Regions from separate parts of the Halomonas sp. A020 genome, predicted to be linked through region 3. Evidence: predicted binding sites of a transcription regulator. Region 3 holds the regulator's gene; each other region holds the start of a gene.
What was found. Region 3 encodes PhoB, which activates phosphate uptake and scavenging genes when phosphate is short. Its sites were predicted from a motif close to TGTCATANNNNTGTCANA; they were not measured.

Region 1 (6,037 bases), 1.2 Mb from region 3:
GGACGCCGTTGTACGCGTGGTCGTTGTCGCCGAGTAATCTCGCTCGCCAACGCTAACGCCTCAAAGGGCGCGGGATCTCCCGCGCCCTTTGTCTTTTATGAACCGCTGACGAGTGTGATTCGGCCAGTGGTGTGAAGGAAGCTGCCCGGCTAAGATAAGCGCCGTTGGCAACGCGTTACATTTAAGGAGCTCGCTATGCAGGACCAGCCCTCTGCTGATCAGGAAACGGCGGCGCTAAAGCTGCCGCCGCACTCGCTAGAGGCGGAGCAGTCGGTGTTAGGCGGGCTCATGCTAGACAATCAAGCCTGGGATAACGTGTCCGAGCGCTTGGTCGCCGACGATTTCTATCGCTATGAGCACCGTTTGGTGTTCAACGTGATGATTCACTTGGCGGAATCAGGGCAGCCGCTCGATGTGGTCACGCTGTCCGAAGCGCTGGAAGCGCGGGACCAGTTGGATACCGTCGGCGGGCTAGGGTTTCTGGCGGAGCTTGCCCGCAATACGCCCTCGGCCAGCAACATACGCGCCTACGCGGATATCGTTCGCGAACGCGCCACGCTGCGCAAGCTGATTCGTGCCGCCAACCAAATCGCCGAAGGGGCGTTCTCACCGCAGGGACGACCCGCCGATGAGCTGTTGAACGAAGCCGAGCGGCTGGTGTTTCAAATTGCCGAAGAGCGCCCCAAAACCGGTGGACCTATCGGTATGAGCGATCTGCTCACCAAAGCGGTCGACCGCATTGATGAGCTATTCAACCTCAAAGGCGAGATGACTGGTCTCTCCACCGGTTTCCGCGATCTGGACGAGATGACCTCGGGTCTGCAGCCCTCCGACTTGGTGATCATCGCTGGGCGTCCATCGATGGGTAAGACGACATTCGCCATGAACTTGGTCGAGCATGCGGTCATCTCTAGCGACAAGCCGGTCATGGTGTTCTCCATGGAGATGCCCGCAGAGTCGCTGATGCTACGGATGCTCTCTTCACTGGGGCGCATCGACCAGACGCGCGTTCGCTCGGGCCAGCTGGAAGATGAGGATTGGCCAAGGCTCACATCGGCTGTCAACCTTCTCAAAGACAAACAGCTGTTCATCGATGATACCGCCGCGCTCTCGCCCAATGAGATGCGCTCGCGACTGCGCCGTATCGTGCGTGAGCACGGCAACATGGCGCTGATCATGATTGACTATCTTCAGTTGATGCAGATCCCTGGCTTTTCCGAAAACCGCACGGGGGAAATCTCTGAGATCTCACGCTCTCTGAAAGGTTTGGCAAAGGAGTTCAACTGCCCGGTCGTGGCGCTTTCGCAGCTTAACCGCTCGCTCGAACAGCGCCCCAACAAGCGCCCCGTGATGTCGGATTTGAGGGAGTCGGGCGCGATCGAGCAGGATGCGGACGTCATTGCCTTCGTTTACCGGGATGAGGTGTATAACCCCGACAACCCAGATAACCAGGGCATTGCGGAGCTCATCATCGGTAAGCAGCGTAACGGGCCGATTGGCACCGTTCACATGGCTTTCATTGGTAAATACACGCGCTTCGAGGATTTGGCGCCCGATAGCTATGGCGAGGCGTTTGGCGATTAACTTGAGCGTCATGGGGGAGAACGTATAATGCGCACCCTCATGAGCAGTTCGCCTCGAGCAGATAGAGAGACAGGAGTAACAAATGGCAGGTGGTTTTAGGCGCGGTAACCGCAAACGTCTTCCGAAACTGGAAGGCCGTGGTGAACTCCAGTCGCTAGAGCGCGAAGGCCCTTTCAAAGAGTGGCTGGGCATGCCCGATCTCTATCGCTACTTTTTGGTGGTGGAGGGGGAGAAGTACAGCTACCAAACCGAAGATGCTGAACTCCCCGTCGTGGTAGGCGACAAAGTGGTGTTTCGCTATAAAGAGACCAAAGGTGGGAACTGGATCGATCGTAACTCGCTGGGCAAAGCAATCGACCCCTCCGAGTATCAATAAGTCGACCGTTAGTTGACGATTGAGACAGGAACTCTTCCCTGTTATTGCCGTCTTAGGCAGTTAGTGCCAAGGTAATATGATTGTCATGGAGCCGCTTCATGCTGTGTTCCATGACGATGACCAATAACAGGAGGGAACCATGGAACTGAAAGCGCTGAAACAGTTCGTCGTGAATCACGACAATTTTGAAATCCGTGTGATTACCCATTCGGGTAGTCGTTTTTACCAAGTCGAGCTTGAAGATGTAGAAGGTGAGCGCCACATGTTGATGCAGCGCGGTAAACCGATGCTGTTTCGCTCACTGGATGACGTTTATCTAGAGCTCAAGCGTGCGGGTATCCATCGCGCCTACTTAGTGCAGCACGTGCCTCAAGATGAGGTGATTGGCCGCGACGCTCATTATAGTGCGCCGCTGACCTCGCGTATGCCGCTCGTCTTTTGATCCAGCCGCTGTATTAGCTGACGGTTTTACCCTGTCGTTTTTCCCACCATCGCCCCAGCCGAATACGGCGACGGGCAAAGAAACGGTAGCCTGCATCCATCATGCTGCGCAGGCCCGGTAAGCAAGATAGCTTTACCAGCCGCCGGTAGCCCAACACCGCATAGAGGGCCCGGCTGGCGTCCATCCCGATGAACCACCTCCCTTCTTGATCTTGCAAATGCAGTTGGCCCATCATGGCGTCGAAACTGCGACCGACCTCGTCTGGCTTGAACTCGCTGCTCTGAATATCGACCAGCCGAACGCGAGACCGATGGCGGTGTTTGGCGAGCCAAGCGACTTCCACTCGGCAAAAGGGGCAGTCCCCGTCATGGTAGAGCGTGACCGGAGCCTGGGCATCCAGCGCTGCGAAACGGCTCATGAGCGGTTCTCCGAGTTAGATGTAGAGGAAGCGTGTTGGGCAGCAGAGGCATAGCCCTTCGTATGCGCCGGTTGGCCGTAGCCTTTACTGGTTGGCAGTTTGGCAAGGAATTGCTCGGCCTGCTGGCGAATGGCCTCGCGCTTCTCCTCTTTCATGCGTCCTAACGAGCCATAAATGAGCTTCATTCGTGGATTACGGTTGAGCCGTTCCGCATTGGTTTCCAAAAAGTGCCAGTAAAGACTGTTGAAAGGGCAGGCTTTGGGGCCGGTCATCTGTTTGGGCGAGTAGCGACAGTGCTGACAGTGATCAGACATCTTATCGATGTATTTACCCGAAGCGCAGTAAGGCTTGGAGCCCATCAAACCGCCATCGGCGTGCAGTACCATCCCGAGGGTATTAGGCAGTTCGACCCACTCGCAGGCATCGGCGTAGACGGCGAGGTACCAGTCGCACAGCGCTTCGGGCTTGACGCCGCACAGCAGGGCAAAGTTGCCGGTGACCATGAGTCGCTGGATGTGGTGCGCATAGCTGTTGTCGATGGTCATTTGAATGGCGCGCTGCAGGCAGCGCATGTCGGTGTTGGCGTCCCAATAAAACGCGGGCAGCTCGCGGGTGAAGCCTAGCTGGTTCTCCTGTTTGTACCCGGGCATGTGCGTCCAGTAGAGCCCGCGCACGTATTCGCGCCAGCCGAGTATTTGGCGGATGAAACCCTCTACCGCATTGATAGGCGCTTTGCCCGCATGGTAGTGCGCCTCGGCGGCGTCACACACTTCCATCGGCGAGAGCAGGCCAATGTTCATCGCCGCAGACAGGCGTGAGTGATACAAAAAGGGTTCTCGGTCACTAATGGCATCTTGGTAGCGGCCAAAGTCTGCTAGCCCGTGTTCGATGAAGTGGTTCAAATCGACCAGTGCCTGCCGCCGGGTGACCGGCAAGTTGAAGGTCTCCATCGTTCCCATGTGATCAGCGAAATGGTCAGCGGCGTCCTTAAGAGCTGCTTTTGTCACGTCATCCTGGCCGTGGTTGGGCAGCGCAGGAAAGCTCAGCGAGGTATCGATGGGCTCGCGGTTGTCGTGGTCGTAATTCCACTGGCCGCCGCTGGGCGTGTCGCCCTCCATGAGCAGGCCGGTACGCTTGCGCTGCTCGCGGTAGAAATACTCCAGGCGCAGCTGTTTGCGGCCCTCTGCCCAGCGTGAAAAGTCGTCCGGTGTGGTGAAGAAGCGGTCATCTTCCCACAGCTGCCAGGGGAGGGCGTTGTGTTGGCGCTGCTGCATGTCGTTCCACAGCCGCCACTCGCCGGGGCGGGTAACGCGAATTTCATCACAGCCGTACTGCTTGGCGAGCCGCTCGGCTTCTTCTATCAGCGACTGGGTGTTATCGCCATCATTGATGCGGCTGTAATGCACCGTATAGCCTTTGTCTCTCAAGGCGTCGGCAAAGTGGCGCATGGCGGCCATGAAAAGACCGATCTTATGCAGATGGTGCGGCACGTAGCGTGCTTCTTCGGCCACTTCGCACAGCGCCACCACCGCATTGGAAGGCGCTTCGCGAAGGGTTGGCAGCGTCAGCGTGAGCTGATCACCCAGTACCAGGAGTAACGGCTTGGACATGAGTTGGCCTGCAGTTATACAAATAATGTTGATAGTATAACTTTATGCCGCGACTTTGCTGAAAAGTGTTAAGATTTTGCCCATTACGTACACCCGAGGAGTTAGCGAGATGGCCGATAGCATCGTGAAGGATCAACCCGGTGAGGGGCGCTTGGCCCACGCGCCCAGCAGCCACCCTGCCGTTCCCCGCGCCAAGGTGGGCGTCGTTCTAGCGAATCTGGGAACGCCCGATGCCACCGATTACTGGTCCATGCGTCGCTATCTCAGCGAGTTCTTGTCCGATAAACGAGTCGTAGATTATGCCGGATGGAAATGGCAGCCTCTTTTGCAGCTCATCATCCTAACCAAGCGTCCGTTCTCCTCGGGCAATGCGTACAAGAGCATCTGGAATAACGAGAAGAACGAAAGCCCGTTGCTGACCATCACCCGTGCACAAACGGAAAAAATGACCGAGCGCCTGAAAGCGCTTTACGGCGACGATGTCGAGGTCGATTTCTGTATGCGCTACGGCAATCCTTCAACGGACAGCGTGCTCAAACGCATGAAAGAGAAGGGTTGTGAGCGCATCGTCTTCTTCCCGCTCTATCCGCAGTACGGCTCGCCCACTACCGCTACTGCCAATGATCAAGCGTTTCGTACGCTGATGAAAATGAAGTGGCAGCCCTATATCCGTACCGTACCGGCCTATTTCGAGCATCCGACGTATATCCAGGCGTTGGCTAACTCGGTACAAGAGGCGTACGACGGCTTCGATAGTCGTCCCACCAAACTCGTGGCGAGCTATCACGGCGTGCCGGAGCGTTATCTGATGGAGGGTGACCCCTACCACTGCCAGTGTCAGAAAACGACACGCCTACTGCGTGAAAAGCTGGGGTTGAGCAAAGAGGAGGTCGATACTGCGTTTCAGTCGCAGTTCGGTCCTGAAAAGTGGGTCGGTCCGCAAACGGTCGACCATGTTGCCGAACTGGCGAAACAAGGGCACAAGCACATTGCGATTCTTTCGCCAGCCTTTTCCTCTGATTGTGTCGAGACCCTCGAAGAGATCAAAGAGGAGATCCACGATAGTTTCATGGAAGCGGGTGGTGAAACCTTTAGCTACATCCCTTGCTTGAACGATCGCGATGACCATATCGATGCACTATTGGCGGTAGTGAATAACGAATTATCGGGTTGGTTACCAACAACGTAACGTCATATGGCGGTGCATAAAACCGCCTAGCGTATTGCGCTAGGCGGTTTTTTATTGAGAACGACTTTCCTAGAAAAGTGGGAAGGGTTGGTATAAGGTTTGTGGATATAAAATCACACTTATTCAACGCTCGAACGGCTGCTGACGTGTCGACAAGCGGCCGTTTTGAGGTGAATGCACGCAATTAGGGAGAAGGCGCCGGATGCAATTTGCCGTATTAATGGGCTTCGTGTTGGCAGCGCTGTCACCGCTGCTCAACCGCTGGTTTGGGGAGCGAGCAAGCCTGCTGCTTGCGCTATTTCCGGCACTTTTGGCCGCTTGGTTGTTAAGCCAAGCGCCGTTGGTTCTCCATGAGGGCCCTCAGCTATTGGCGTGGTCGTGGGTGCCGTCATTGGGTATCAGCTTAAGCTTTTTGCTC
Region 2 (6,037 bases), 390 kb from region 3:
GCTTGCCCACAAAGCCAATCGACCGCAGGGCAATCGCGATGATGCCCGCCAGTACGCCGGGGCCTAGAATGGTGACCAGCAGCATGGCCCAAATCAGCGAGTTGATCGAGCGCGAAGAGACGATGATCGTCAGCGCCACGCTGCGCACGAGAGGATGCGGCGTGGTATTGCGGGCGGCCAAAAACGCGACGGGAAATGCCATCATGATCCCCAGCGCAGTGCCCAAGGTAGCGATGTTGATCGTGTCCCACATGGGCTGCCAGAGCTGGCTAGCATACTCCCAGCGCGGCGGCACCATACGACTGATCAAGTCGCTGCCCTGGCGGCCCGCGTCCTCTACGAACACCCACATGGTGTTGTCGGAGATCACTTTCCAGCAGAGTAAGAACAGGCTAATGCCCGCCAGCCAAGCGACGTACTGCAGCCACTGGGCGCGGCTGGTGCGCCGCTGCCACTGCGGCACGCCTTGAGAAGAAGTGGTTACCGGCATGGAGGATTCCTCTTGCCTTTCAGATTGGATAAAGGGATAGCCCACACGCCTAACGCCATGCTACTGCGTCCAACGACGCACATGGCTAGAGGCATATTCGCTCATGAGTACGATGGCGATGATGATCAGCAGGATGGCGGCCGAGGTGCCGTACTCGTAGCGGCTAAGCGACGTATTGAGTGTCGCGCCAATCCCCCCGGCTCCGACGATGCCAATCACCGACGACTCGCGGAAGTTGATATCCAGCCGGTACATCGAGAGCCCGATCAAGCGCGGCATCACCTGCGGCTGTACGGCGTGGTTCATGGTTTGCCACCAGCTGGCACCGGTGGCGCGCACGGCTTCTACCTGTTTCCAGTCGAGGTCTTCGATATCTTCCGCCAGCAGCTTGGCCATGAAGCCGATGGTGGCAAAGGCCAAGGTGAGCATGCCTGCAAAAGGACCAAAGCCGAACATCACCACGAACAGGATGGCAATGATGACCTCCTGAAAGGTGCGCGAAATCGCGATAATTGCCCGACACACCGCATACACCGGTAACGGCGCAATATTTTTGGCCGCGCCTAAGCCGACGGGAATGGCGAGTAGAACGCCGATCACCGTCGAGGTCAGCGTCATGGTGAGGCTTTCCAGCAGGCCTGCCAGAATGTCGCTTTGACGGCTGACGAAATCGGGCTGCAAAAACGCGCCGAGGAAGTTCAACGCGCGCCCGGCCCCTTCCGCCACCCGCGCCCAATTCACTTCCACCGAAGCGAGCGCCAGTACAAGGTAGACCACTCCCCCCAGCACCAACGCCCAACGCAGGCGGCGGCTCTCGATCAGCGGCAGCCGCCGCCATTGGCCCTGCCGGGCCGCCTGCTGGCGGGCTCGCGTGTCTATCGTGCTCATTGAGCGCCTCCACTCGCCAAGCGGCCCTGTTGCGGTGTTTGAGGCGCGCTGGCCGAGGGTGACGGTGCGGTACGCGGTGTCACCTCCTGGTGCTCTTCTTCGTCGTCATCGGCAGGCTCTGGTGTGGTGTCCCACTCCTCTTCACCGTAAATGGTGGTCAGCATCTCGCTGGTCAGCTCGCTCGGCTTGCCGTCGAAGACGATCTGCCCGGCACGCAGCCCAACGATACGGTCGGCAAACTGCTGGGCCAACGCTACGTCATGAATGTTGATGATAGCGGCCAGCTCGCGCTCGGCGCACAATTCACGAATCAAACGCATGATTTGGCGGGAAGTTTTCGGGTCTAGACTGGCTGTGGGCTCATCCACCAACAGCAGTTTGGGGCTTTGCAACAGCGCCCGGGCGATGCCCACCCGCTGACGCTGGCCGCCGGAAAGGGCATCGGCGCGTTTATCGATCGCGTGGGGCAAGCCAACGCGCTCCAGCAGTCGAAACGCTTCTGCCACGGCCTCCTGAGGATAGCGGCGCAAGAAACTACGCCAGAACCCCACATACCCCAATTGGCCCGACAGGACGTTTTCCATCACGCTCAGGCGGTCCACCAGCGCATACTCCTGGAAGATCATCCCCATGGCGCGGCGAGCGTGGCGCAGACGGCTACCCGAGAGTGTCGTCAGCTCCACATCGTCTAATCGAATGCTGCCTTGCGAGGGTTCTACTAGTCGGTTCACGCAGCGAATCAGAGTGCTCTTTCCCGCGCCAGATGGGCCAATCAGCGCCATGACCTGCCCTTTGGGAAGCGACAGCTGAATATCGGTCAGCGCGCGATCGCCGGTTGGGTAGCGTTTGCCAACGCCGGTGAGTGTCAACATGGGAAGTGCCTCAGTGTCTGATACTCAAGTGCTTATATGAATAAGGGCTTATGTCATTAGCTACATAGCGGCTCGGCCAGAAGGTCGCCCTCCTGGCCGAGAAAACGCACGGAATGACGGATCGTTCAATCGCAGTCGTACGTCACGCCGTTGGCATCGGCGATGGTACGGATCACGGACCAGTTCTCTTGGTAGGTGATCGGAATGAACTGTGCTTCACCGGAGTTGGCAAACTCGGCTTCCAGCGGTGTGCCTTCCCAGTCGTAGCTAAAGAATGCATCCTGAATCTGCTCGGCAAGTTCAGGGTTCAGGTTGTGCGCCAGACCATAGGCCGTCGTGGGGAAGGTTTCAGAGGTATAGATGACGTTGTAATCATCTTCGCTCACCACGTCGCGGGACAGCATGCGTTTGGCGACGGAGTTGGCAATGGCGGCCGCGTCGTAATCTTTGTTCACGACGCCTAGGATGGAGTTGTCGTGAGAGCCCGAAAAGGCGGTTTCGAAGTCTTCACCCGCTTCCAGGCCGTACTCGGAGCGCAGCAGCGCGGAGGGAGCGCGAAAACCGGAGTTGGACGTTTCGGAGGTAAACGCCAGCTGACGACCGGCCAAGTCTTCCACCGACTCGATGCCGCTATCGGGGTAGGTGATGATTTCCATCTCGTAGCCGAAGCTACCGTCTTCTGCCGCCATCATGGCAAAGGGACGGAAGCCACCACAGTTGACCGCCACCGGCACACCGCCAGTGTTGAAGCCCGCCACGTGCAAGCGTCCTGCGCGCAGGGCTTCCTGCTGGGCAGCGTTGGACTGCACGGGGAAGAACTGGACATTTTTACCGGTAGCGTCGCTCAGATGGTCCAGAAAATCGGCCCAAACATCGGCATAAACGGCGGGATCTTCCACCGGCGTATAAGCAAAGACCAGCGTATCGGGATCGACCCACTGCGACTCGTCGCTGGGCACGTCGGCGATCATGTCGCCGTCGCTGTCCGTGTAGCGTGAAGAGAGGTCAGCCGAGGCAGACACCGCTGCCAGTGAAAAAGCGCCTACGACAGCGGCGCTCAACAGCGTACGAGAGAAAGAGACAGAGTGCATGTGCATGGCATCACCTAAGCGAGTTATGAAGTGTTCATGCCATAGTGGCGGGCCAATATGACAGCAGTGGGACACTCCCGTGACGCTTGGGTGACGACGACATGACGACCTACTGGGCTTCTCCGGTGCAGCAGCCCCGCCGCTCGACGAACAGACTGTTGCCCGCGATTTTTTTGGCCTGATGCTTTAGCTCTGATAGCTGCGCGGCGATATCCAGCGCCTTGCAGGGCGCTGGGTCAGTAATTGGCTTGACCGCAATCGAGACGCTGACAAAGGGGAAGAACGTCACGCCCCCTTGTCGGCTTTCAATGGAAATTCCCCCCTGCAGCCGATCACTCTCCTCATAAAACCCCGGCGCCAGCACTTCGAAAGAGTGGAGAATTTGCTCGCAGACGTTTTGCCAGTGCTCTAACGGCAGCAGCATCATGAAATCGTCGCCACCGATATGCCCAATAAAGCCCCCCGCGCTCTCCACTTGAGCCTGGAGCAGCCGTGAGAGCGAAATGATCACGTGGTCACCGCGAGCATAGCCATAGGCATCGTTGAACGCTTTGAAGTTGTCCAGATCGACGTATGCCGCCGCGAACCCACGCTCTTCGGATAAATACGCCGCCAGGGTTTCGTTGATCAAAATATTGCCGGGCAGCCCGGTAAGAGGGTTGGCATGGCGCGCTTGACGCACTTGAATCGCGGTAATCTCCCGCAGCAGATCGACGATATTGCCCATGCCCAGGTAGTGACCGTCACCGCCGACGATGACGAAATCTTCCTGTTCGATATCGCGGCTGTCGGTGAGCTGTTGACTCAGGGCCTCTAAAGAGAGCTCTGCGTCCGCAACGATCATTTTAGGATCGGCGATATCTAACACGCGACGTTTGGCATACAGCGCGTGGCCGTACTGATTGGCAAACAGCGTCAAAAAAGCGTTGCGGCGGACCACTGCCACAGGGACCCTCTCTTCCACCACCGCCACGCAGCGCAGCTTAGGGTCTTCGCGAAAGCGTTCAGCCAGCGCGGGCACTAAACAACTTGCCGGGACGCTCTCGATGGGACGCAAGATGGAGTGCGCCGTGCGTCCCGCCGGGCCTTTGAGCTGGGTGGTGGCGGGCAATAGCGTATTAAGCTGCATGGGTGGCTGAGGGCTCGGTCGAGCAAAATAGAACCCTTGCAGCAGTGCCAGCCCGCGATCGAGTTCCCATAGGCAGAGATGCTCGGCCGCCGTTTCGACCCCCTCGGCAATGAGCTGGCAATCGAGGCTGCGGGCGACATCCAAAATCGAGCGCAGAAACTCGCGCTTGGCGGGTTCCTGATCGATCCCAGAAATAAAATGACGGTCAAGCTTGACGAAATCGGGCCGTAGCTCCGACCAGTGGCGAAGACTCGAGTGACCAGCCCCCAAATCGTCCAATGCCACCTGAAACCCCATGTCGCGGTAGTGATCTACCGCTTGGCGCATCAGCTCGTAGTCGTGAATCGGCACATGCTCGGTCAGCTCGATGACCACCCGCTCGGGTGGCAAGCCGCTCTCTTGGATAAAACTGAGCGTCAGCCCTTCACGAAAATCCCGCTCCACAATGGTCAGCGGCATGACATTGAGAAACAGCAGTCCCGGCAGGTCGAGCTCGGCAAAGCGGCGTATGGCAAGACGCCGGCAAAGCAGGTCCAGCTCGACCAGCAATCCCGCCTGGGTCGCCACATCGAATAACCGCAGCGGAGAGTGAAGCGGAGACGTTTTTGGCCCGCGAATCAGCGCTTCATAGCCGTAAATAGCCTGCTGATTGGCGTCCACGATCGGTTGGAACAGCACGTGCAGCTCTTCTGCCGCAATAATGTGATTTAGCCACTGCGCTTCTTGTGCGGTCATATGCCTGCTGCCCTATCAAACGTCGACTATCCCTATGATTCGTAACGCTCCATGAGGAAGGTACTAGGGCAGCAAGGGTGCGTCATTGTGATGACATTTGTATGACAACCAGCGGTTCTTTACGTGTCGGTAGGGATCGCCGGCGGTGGAAACACTGCCTCGCCACCGCTGGCATCGAGCTGGCGAATGTCCGTTGGCTTGCCCTGCTCATCCAGGCTCACCAAACCAATGCCACTGGCGTTCCACAGTCGCTCTCCGGCGCTGGCTTGGTCAGGGTCGCGGGGGTAGATGCTAAGCTTACGCCGCTTGGTGAACCAGTTCAGCGGCGACAGCGGTGCGTAGAGCCAGCGGTTCAAGCGGTCAAAGGTATTCAGCAGCTGCTTGGGAAAGGTATTTTTCACTCCGCTGGAGGTGATCTGCCATAGCTGGGGAGCGCGCCTCTGACGGCGCACGACGATGTCGTAGGCAAAGGAGTAGTGCACATCTCCCGAGAGAATCACGTAGTTACCGGGCGTTTTGGAGTGCCGCCAGATATGCAGCAGCACGTTAGCCGCGCCGCGGTGCGCCATCCAGTTCTCGGCATCGACCACCAACGGCTTGCCCGCCAGGGTAAAGAGCTTTTGAATGCCTTCGATCAGTTTGACGCCAAACATCGGCGCAGGCGAAACGATGACCGCGCTTTGGGTGCCCAGCAGCGCCTGCTGCATCTCCATCAGCGCTTCCCAATCCATCAAGCCAGACGGGCGGTTGGGGCTGCGCTCGCTGCGCCAGCGCCGGGTGCGGGTATCCAGTACGATGAGCGTGGGCGTGCCCGGCACCTGAAACTCCCAGC
Region 3 (6,037 bases):
TCTACCTGGTGAAAGGCTTGGATATTCGCCACAGCGACCCCGACACCCTAGATCAGAAGATGCTGAAAAAGCCTTGACCTGACAGGTCATTGCTCCTGCAATACGCCCAGATGACTCATCTGGGCGTTTTTAAAGGAGACAACATGGTGGATGCCATCACGACGTTGAGCCAAGGCACGCGTTTGGTGTATCAAAAAGGGCTGCGGCGCTACATTTTCCTCCCCATCCTGGTCAACCTCATCGTCTACGCCAGTATGCTCAGCGTCGTATTCCAGGGCTTTTCAGGCTGGTTGGATAGCGCCATGACCATGGTGCCCGGTTGGCTGGAGTGGCTCTCCTGGCTGATTTGGCCGCTCTTTTTCGTTAGCCTGCTGGTGGTGATCTTTTTCACCTTCACCCTCGTGACTCACCTCATTGCCGCACCGTTTTACGGCTTTCTTGCCGCAAAAGTCGAGCGACAAGCCACCGGGCGGGAACCGCTGGACGATCGCGGACTGGCTAAAACGGCCATCGACGCACTGGGGCGCGAGCTAGTCAAGCTGGGCTATATTCTGCCGCGCATGGCGGCGCTGTTCATTCTCAGCTGGATTCCCGGCCTCAACCTACTTGCGCCGCTTTTGTGGGCGCTGTTTTCCGCCTGGGTGATGGCGATCACCTATCTGGATTATCCAATGGATAATAACAAAGTCACGTTTCGTGATATGCGCAGCCGCCTCTCGCGACGCTGGTGGCCCAGCCTTACCTACGGCGGGTTGATCATGCTGGTTACCTGGATTCCCCTTGCCAATCTGTTTTTGATACCCGGCGCCGTCGCAGGGGCAGTGCTCATGTGGGACGGGCATTATCGCGGCACACAGGATGTAGTGAACCCGTGACGACGCGACAGTGGGAGGCATAGACACAAAAAACCCCGCCTAGGCGGGGTTTTGGGGATATAGCGCTGGGCTTACCAACGGATACCGTCACCTTCGTCGCGGTTCAGCTCATTGGCGTCATAGCCCGTTTTGCGGGTGGCTGTATCGGTTGAGTCGTTGGCGCTGCTAGACGTAGAGTAATCCAGCGTGTCACCTTCGTCATGGATCAGGTCACTAGTAGAATACTGGGCCGGACCTGACGTATTGTGCGAGCTTGGCTCGATAATATCGTGACCTGCAGAACGGTCTTTATTCAATTCAATGGACGTGTGGGCAAAGGCCATTGGACTTGCAACCAAACCGAATGCAACGCTTAGAACAGCCGTCTTTTTCGCTAACTCGTTAAATAACATCGCTACGTACTCCTTTAACGTGGAGCCAGTCGGCGTAGGCCAGAACCAGAACACATGAGCGCCTACGACTAATGGCTAACTTAACACCTAGTTATTGCACACAAGATGCCAAATTACATAGAAAATAAAAAATTATTTTATAAACATGTATTTATACAAATTACATTGTGCGCAATATAATGCAGCAACGTCAAAAATACCTCAAATATATTGTGCAATAATGACACATGCGCCGTGTACGTGGCGCAGAATGACTCACCTTAAGAAAGATTCCGCAGACTTTCATGCAGGCTCGTTCTAAAGAAAACCTTACATACCCTCTGCATATGCCGCAGGCACAAAAAATTAGACCCCGCAGGGCGGGGTCTTGGTCACTCTTACTTGTCAACGATACTGACGTCTGGCTTCCTATCCTTTTGCGGGGTGCCAACCTTGGTATATCCCCTGACCAGCGTATTGATCGTTATCTGATTCTTTCCATGAATCTTTGAGCATCCTTGCTATAGGACATCCTTGCCCCTTAAATGCTCACTCCTAAGCGTAAGAGTTTTTAACAGCTTTGCAAATAAATGTTACAACTTACATGCCGCTATTTTCTTCCGGAAGCTCTTCGGTGCTGTCGTATGTCGCATCCGAGTCATCGCTCATGGAATTCGGCTCCATATCGCTGGCGTTATCGCCTTCGTCATGGGTTAAATCTTGGTTGCCATGATCAGATGGCATCGCAGTATCGCTGGACTGAGATTCCACCGGCTGCTCGTCTGGAGAAATATTGTCGGCCGGGTCAGCAGGCTCTTGGGCAAAAGCCAATGGGCTTGCTACCAAACCAAACGTTACACCTAAAATACCAGCTTTCTTGAGTAGTTCCTTGGACATCATATTCCGCCTCCTCGATCGCTGTGAAATACCGCTTTAGTAAGGAAGAGCGACTTCATGTCTTACCAGTTCCTGCGGTAATCTTCCTTACCAGAATTTTTGCATCCGACATGCCAAAATTTCAAAAAAATAGAAAAATACATATAAATACAATAGTTTATAAAAAAATAAAGCCATGCCAAAATAGCTTCAGCCGCGATTTCATAGCGAGTTAATTGGCTACATATGGCACATGCGCGGTGTTTGACCATGCTTACATGCCAATATGACACACTTGTACATAGATTATGCAAATCGACGAATGAGGAAGGATTGAGTGTACGAGGTGAGGCCGGTGAAACGAGTGGCCGAGCGGCATTTTTACTCGTTGACCACCCTAGTGGCCGGGAATACGCAACGGAACAGTGCCCCTTCACCGGGCAACGACTCCACTTGGAGCTGCGCATCGTGGCGCAGGAGAACGTGTTTTACAATGGCCAGGCCCAGCCCAGTGCCACCGGTGGCGGTGCTGCGCCCCTTATCGACGCGGTAGAAGCGTTCGGTGAGACGCGGGATATGGACCGGATCGATCCCTTCACCGTCGTCGTCCACTTCGATGCAGGCACTGCCATTGGGCAGAGCCGCCCAGCGGAGCGTGATTTGACTTCCCTCCGGCGTATAACGCACTGCGTTGAATGCCAAGTTGGAGATCGCACTGCGCAGCTCCTGCTCACTGCCGATTAGGCGCGCTTCGCAATCGAGTACGATCTGCACGCTGTGTTGCTGGTGAGACAGCGCCAGCGCATCGCGGCGAATACTCTCCAGCATCGGCCCGACGGCAAGCGGCTGGTGATCTTCTCCCCCTCGATCGATTTCGAGCCTAGAGAGTAGTAGCAGGTCGTTGACCAAGTTCTGCATGCGCTTGGTCTGCTCCTCCATTTGACCGATGCCTTTGCCCAAACGGGGCGGCAGCAGCTCTTTCAAATCGCCATAGGTTTCCAAGTAACCCGACAGCACGGTCAGCGGTGTGCGCAGCTCGTGAGACACGTTGGCTACGAAGTCACGGCGCATCTGTTCGAGGCGATGCAAGCGCGTAATGTCCCGGGCCATGACCAAGCGCTCGTCATCACCATAGAGCGTGATTTGATACTGCAGAATACGCCGCTCATCGATGGGTGAGGTGAGTGTTAGCGGCTCGCCATACTCCCGGGCATTGAAGTAGCTAATGAAGCGTGGGTCGCGCAGCAAGTTGGTAATATGCTGTCCGCGGTCATGGGCGGTTTGCAGGCCCAACATCTCGGTAGCCGCGCTATTCCACCACTCTAAATCACCATGCCGATCCAGCATCACGACGCTATCACGCATCGCTTCCGAGGATTCCTGAATACGCGCAAGGGTCGCCCGCAGGCGGCTTTGAGTAATGCGTTGGCTCTTTTGATAGCGGTAGAGACGATCGAAAAGCTCACCCCAAAGCCCCGTTGCCGCGGGCGGCTCATCGTGAGGGTGAAGCGTCAGCCATTGGAACAGCGCCTTTAATTGGCGCAAGTGATAAATCAAACAGAATAAGAGGCCAGCGGCGAGCCCCACACCGGGATACCCCACCAGCCACCCCAGGCACATGCCCAATAGCGCCAGCCAGGTAATGCGCCACCATTCACGGCTCCACAGGCGCACGACTACACCCGAGCAGAGAAACGATACCCAGTGCCCCGCACTGTTTGAATCAAATTCTGGTGCGCCTCCCCTAGCGCCTTACGCAACCGGCGAATGTGCACGTCCACCGTGCGCTCCTCTACGTACACGTTGCCGCCCCACACCTGATCGAGAAGCTGGCTACGGGTATAGGCACGCTCTTGGTGGGTCATGAAAAACTGCAGTAATCGATACTCGGTAGGGCCCATCTCCAGCGCCTTTCCATACGCGCTAACACGATGGCTCACCGGGTCTAACAGCAGCCCATTGATTTCGATGGGATCTTCCACGCCGCGCGGGGTCGCCCGGCGCAGAACGGCTTTCAGGCGCGCTACCAGCTCACGGGGCGAAAACGGCTTGGTGATGTAATCGTCGGCGCCCGCTTCCAGACCTTGGATCTTATTATCCTCTTCGCCCTTGGCGGTCAGCATGATGATCGGCAGTTCCGCAGTAGCCTCTTCGCGCTTGAGACGGCGTGCCAATTCGATGCCGCTGGTGCCAGGCATCATCCAGTCCAGCAGCAGCAGGTCGGGCTGATGATCTACGACCATCGCGTGGGCATCCTGGGCGTTATCCGCTTCAAGCACGCGATAGTCAGCCATTTCCAGCGCCACAGCGATCATCTCGCGAATGGGCGCCTCATCATCGACGATCAGTACGGTCTTGGCGGTCATTCCAGGGCCTCACGGTGTGCTAAGAAAGCTCATGTATGCGAAAACGGTTCAATGACATGTCTGTGACGATAACACCATGACTTAATGACAATTCTATGACACCCAGCAATATTAGCCAGCCACGGGCCACTCGCTTAGAGCAATGCCGGCAAAGACCAAGAGCCCCGACCAGTGATTATTCAAAAACGCTTGGAAACAGCGATCACGCTCCCGGTGAACGATCAAACGCTGTTGATGGGCAAAGGTTACCGCCATTCCGACCACACCGAGCCAGAAGAAACCGCCCAGGCTCGCCATCAGCCCCACCCAAATCAACAACGCTAGGGTGGCAAGCTGCAGCAAGCCAATGATGAGACGGTCGGCACTGCCAAACAGCACCGCCGTGGATTTGATGCCGATCTTCAGGTCGTCATCGCGATCGACCATGGCGTACTGGGTATCGTAGGCCACTGTCCATAGCACGTTAGCGCTGAACAGTAGCCACGCCACGAGTGGCACCTCGCCGAGCACGGCGCCAAACGCCATCGGAATCGCCCAGGAGAACGCCGCCCCCAGGACCACTTGGGGAAAGTGGGTATAGCGCTTCATGAAAGGATAAATGAACGCTAGCAGCACACCGCCGAAGGAGAGCAGCACGGTAAACCAATTGGTCAACAGGACCAACACGAAGGCCGCCGCCACCAGCGCCACGAACAGCAGCTGCGCCTCGGTTTCACTAATACGGCCGGTGGCCAGCGGCCGCTGCCGGGTGCGCTTTACATGGCCATCGAAGTGGCGGTCGGCGTAGTCGTTCACCACGCAGCCTGCCGCGCGCATTACGTACACCCCGGCAATGAAGATCAGCAGTACATCGCGGCCCGGCACCCCGTCCGAGGCGATCCACAGCGCCCATAGCGTTGGCCACATCAACAGCCAAGTACCTATCGGCCGGTCCAAGCGCATTAGCTGTAGGAAATCGGTCAGGCGGGCCCACCCGGTTGGGCGCAACAGAGAACGGTCCATGCTCATGCTTACCTCGTCGAAAAAGTCGCTGCGTTAGCCTAGCGCGACGGCAGGCTCAGTGCATCTGTCATGGTGGATAAAAAGTACTCCTGCACCAGCAACGACAGCCCGCCGTGCTCAAAGACGGAGCGCCGCCCCCAAAGGCTACTGGCCGACGATCCCAGCGTCAGCCGGTTGAATGGCGGCGCGGCCGACGTTACTTCCAGCGGCCCGCGCACCAAATCAGGCTTCTGGAATAGCCAGCTGCCTAGCGAACGCTCACCTAAGTTGCCCAACCCTTTGCCCTGCAGGTGGTGAAGCGATGCCACCGAACGCGCCACGACCCACGGCGTTTCATCGATACACAGCGCCACCTCACGCAGCCACGCATAGCGGCGGTGTGCAATGCCCAGGGCAAGGGCTTCATCGCGCTGGGGCAGGCCGATGGTCTGGCGCAACACGCGCACCCGAAATGCGCCCGGCTTACCGGCGGCCATCAGGCGGGCGGTCAACGAATCCGTGGAGGCGACCCACTGCCACCAAGGCGCGCTCATGGCTGGCCGAGCAG

Region 1: FRH_RS00130 (DUF6482 family protein) is a predicted target of PhoB. The motif match lies at 2,031-2,048, and genes of this name have one in related genera.
Region 2: phnD (phosphate/phosphite/phosphonate ABC transporter substrate-binding protein) is a predicted target of PhoB. The motif match lies at 3,398-3,415, and genes of this name have one in related genera.

What each region holds. Positions count from the first base shown of each region.
Region 1 is NZ_AP022850.1:18,647-24,683, reverse strand. Features, by position in the region: gene rplI (50S ribosomal protein L9) at 1-37, shown strand, start outside; gene dnaB (replicative DNA helicase) at 196-1,584, shown strand; gene FRH_RS00135 (hypothetical protein) at 1,667-1,960, shown strand; gene FRH_RS00130 (DUF6482 family protein) at 2,100-2,402, shown strand; gene FRH_RS00125 (DUF393 domain-containing protein) at 2,416-2,820, opposite strand; gene FRH_RS00120 (cryptochrome/photolyase family protein) at 2,817-4,430, opposite strand; gene hemH (ferrochelatase) at 4,540-5,619, shown strand; gene FRH_RS00110 (putative monovalent cation/H+ antiporter subunit A) at 5,822-6,037, shown strand, end outside.
Region 2 is NZ_AP022850.1:1,574,545-1,580,581, reverse strand. Features, by position in the region: gene phnE (phosphonate ABC transporter, permease protein PhnE) at 1-490, opposite strand, end outside; gene phnE (phosphonate ABC transporter, permease protein PhnE) at 551-1,378, opposite strand; gene phnC (phosphonate ABC transporter ATP-binding protein) at 1,375-2,250, opposite strand; gene phnD (phosphate/phosphite/phosphonate ABC transporter substrate-binding protein) at 2,376-3,341, opposite strand; gene FRH_RS07345 (bifunctional diguanylate cyclase/phosphodiesterase) at 3,451-5,205, opposite strand; gene FRH_RS07340 (alkaline phosphatase D family protein) at 5,325-6,037, opposite strand, start outside.
Region 3 is NZ_AP022850.1:1,183,193-1,189,229, forward strand. Features, by position in the region: gene phoU (phosphate signaling complex protein PhoU) at 1-77, shown strand, start outside; gene cysZ (sulfate transporter CysZ) at 144-875, shown strand; gene FRH_RS05465 (hypothetical protein) at 947-1,267, opposite strand; gene FRH_RS05470 (hypothetical protein) at 1,847-2,146, opposite strand; gene phoR (phosphate regulon sensor histidine kinase PhoR) at 2,504-3,796, opposite strand; gene phoB (phosphate regulon transcriptional regulator PhoB) at 3,799-4,488, opposite strand; gene ubiA (4-hydroxybenzoate octaprenyltransferase) at 4,600-5,490, opposite strand; gene FRH_RS05490 (chorismate lyase) at 5,529-6,037, opposite strand, start outside.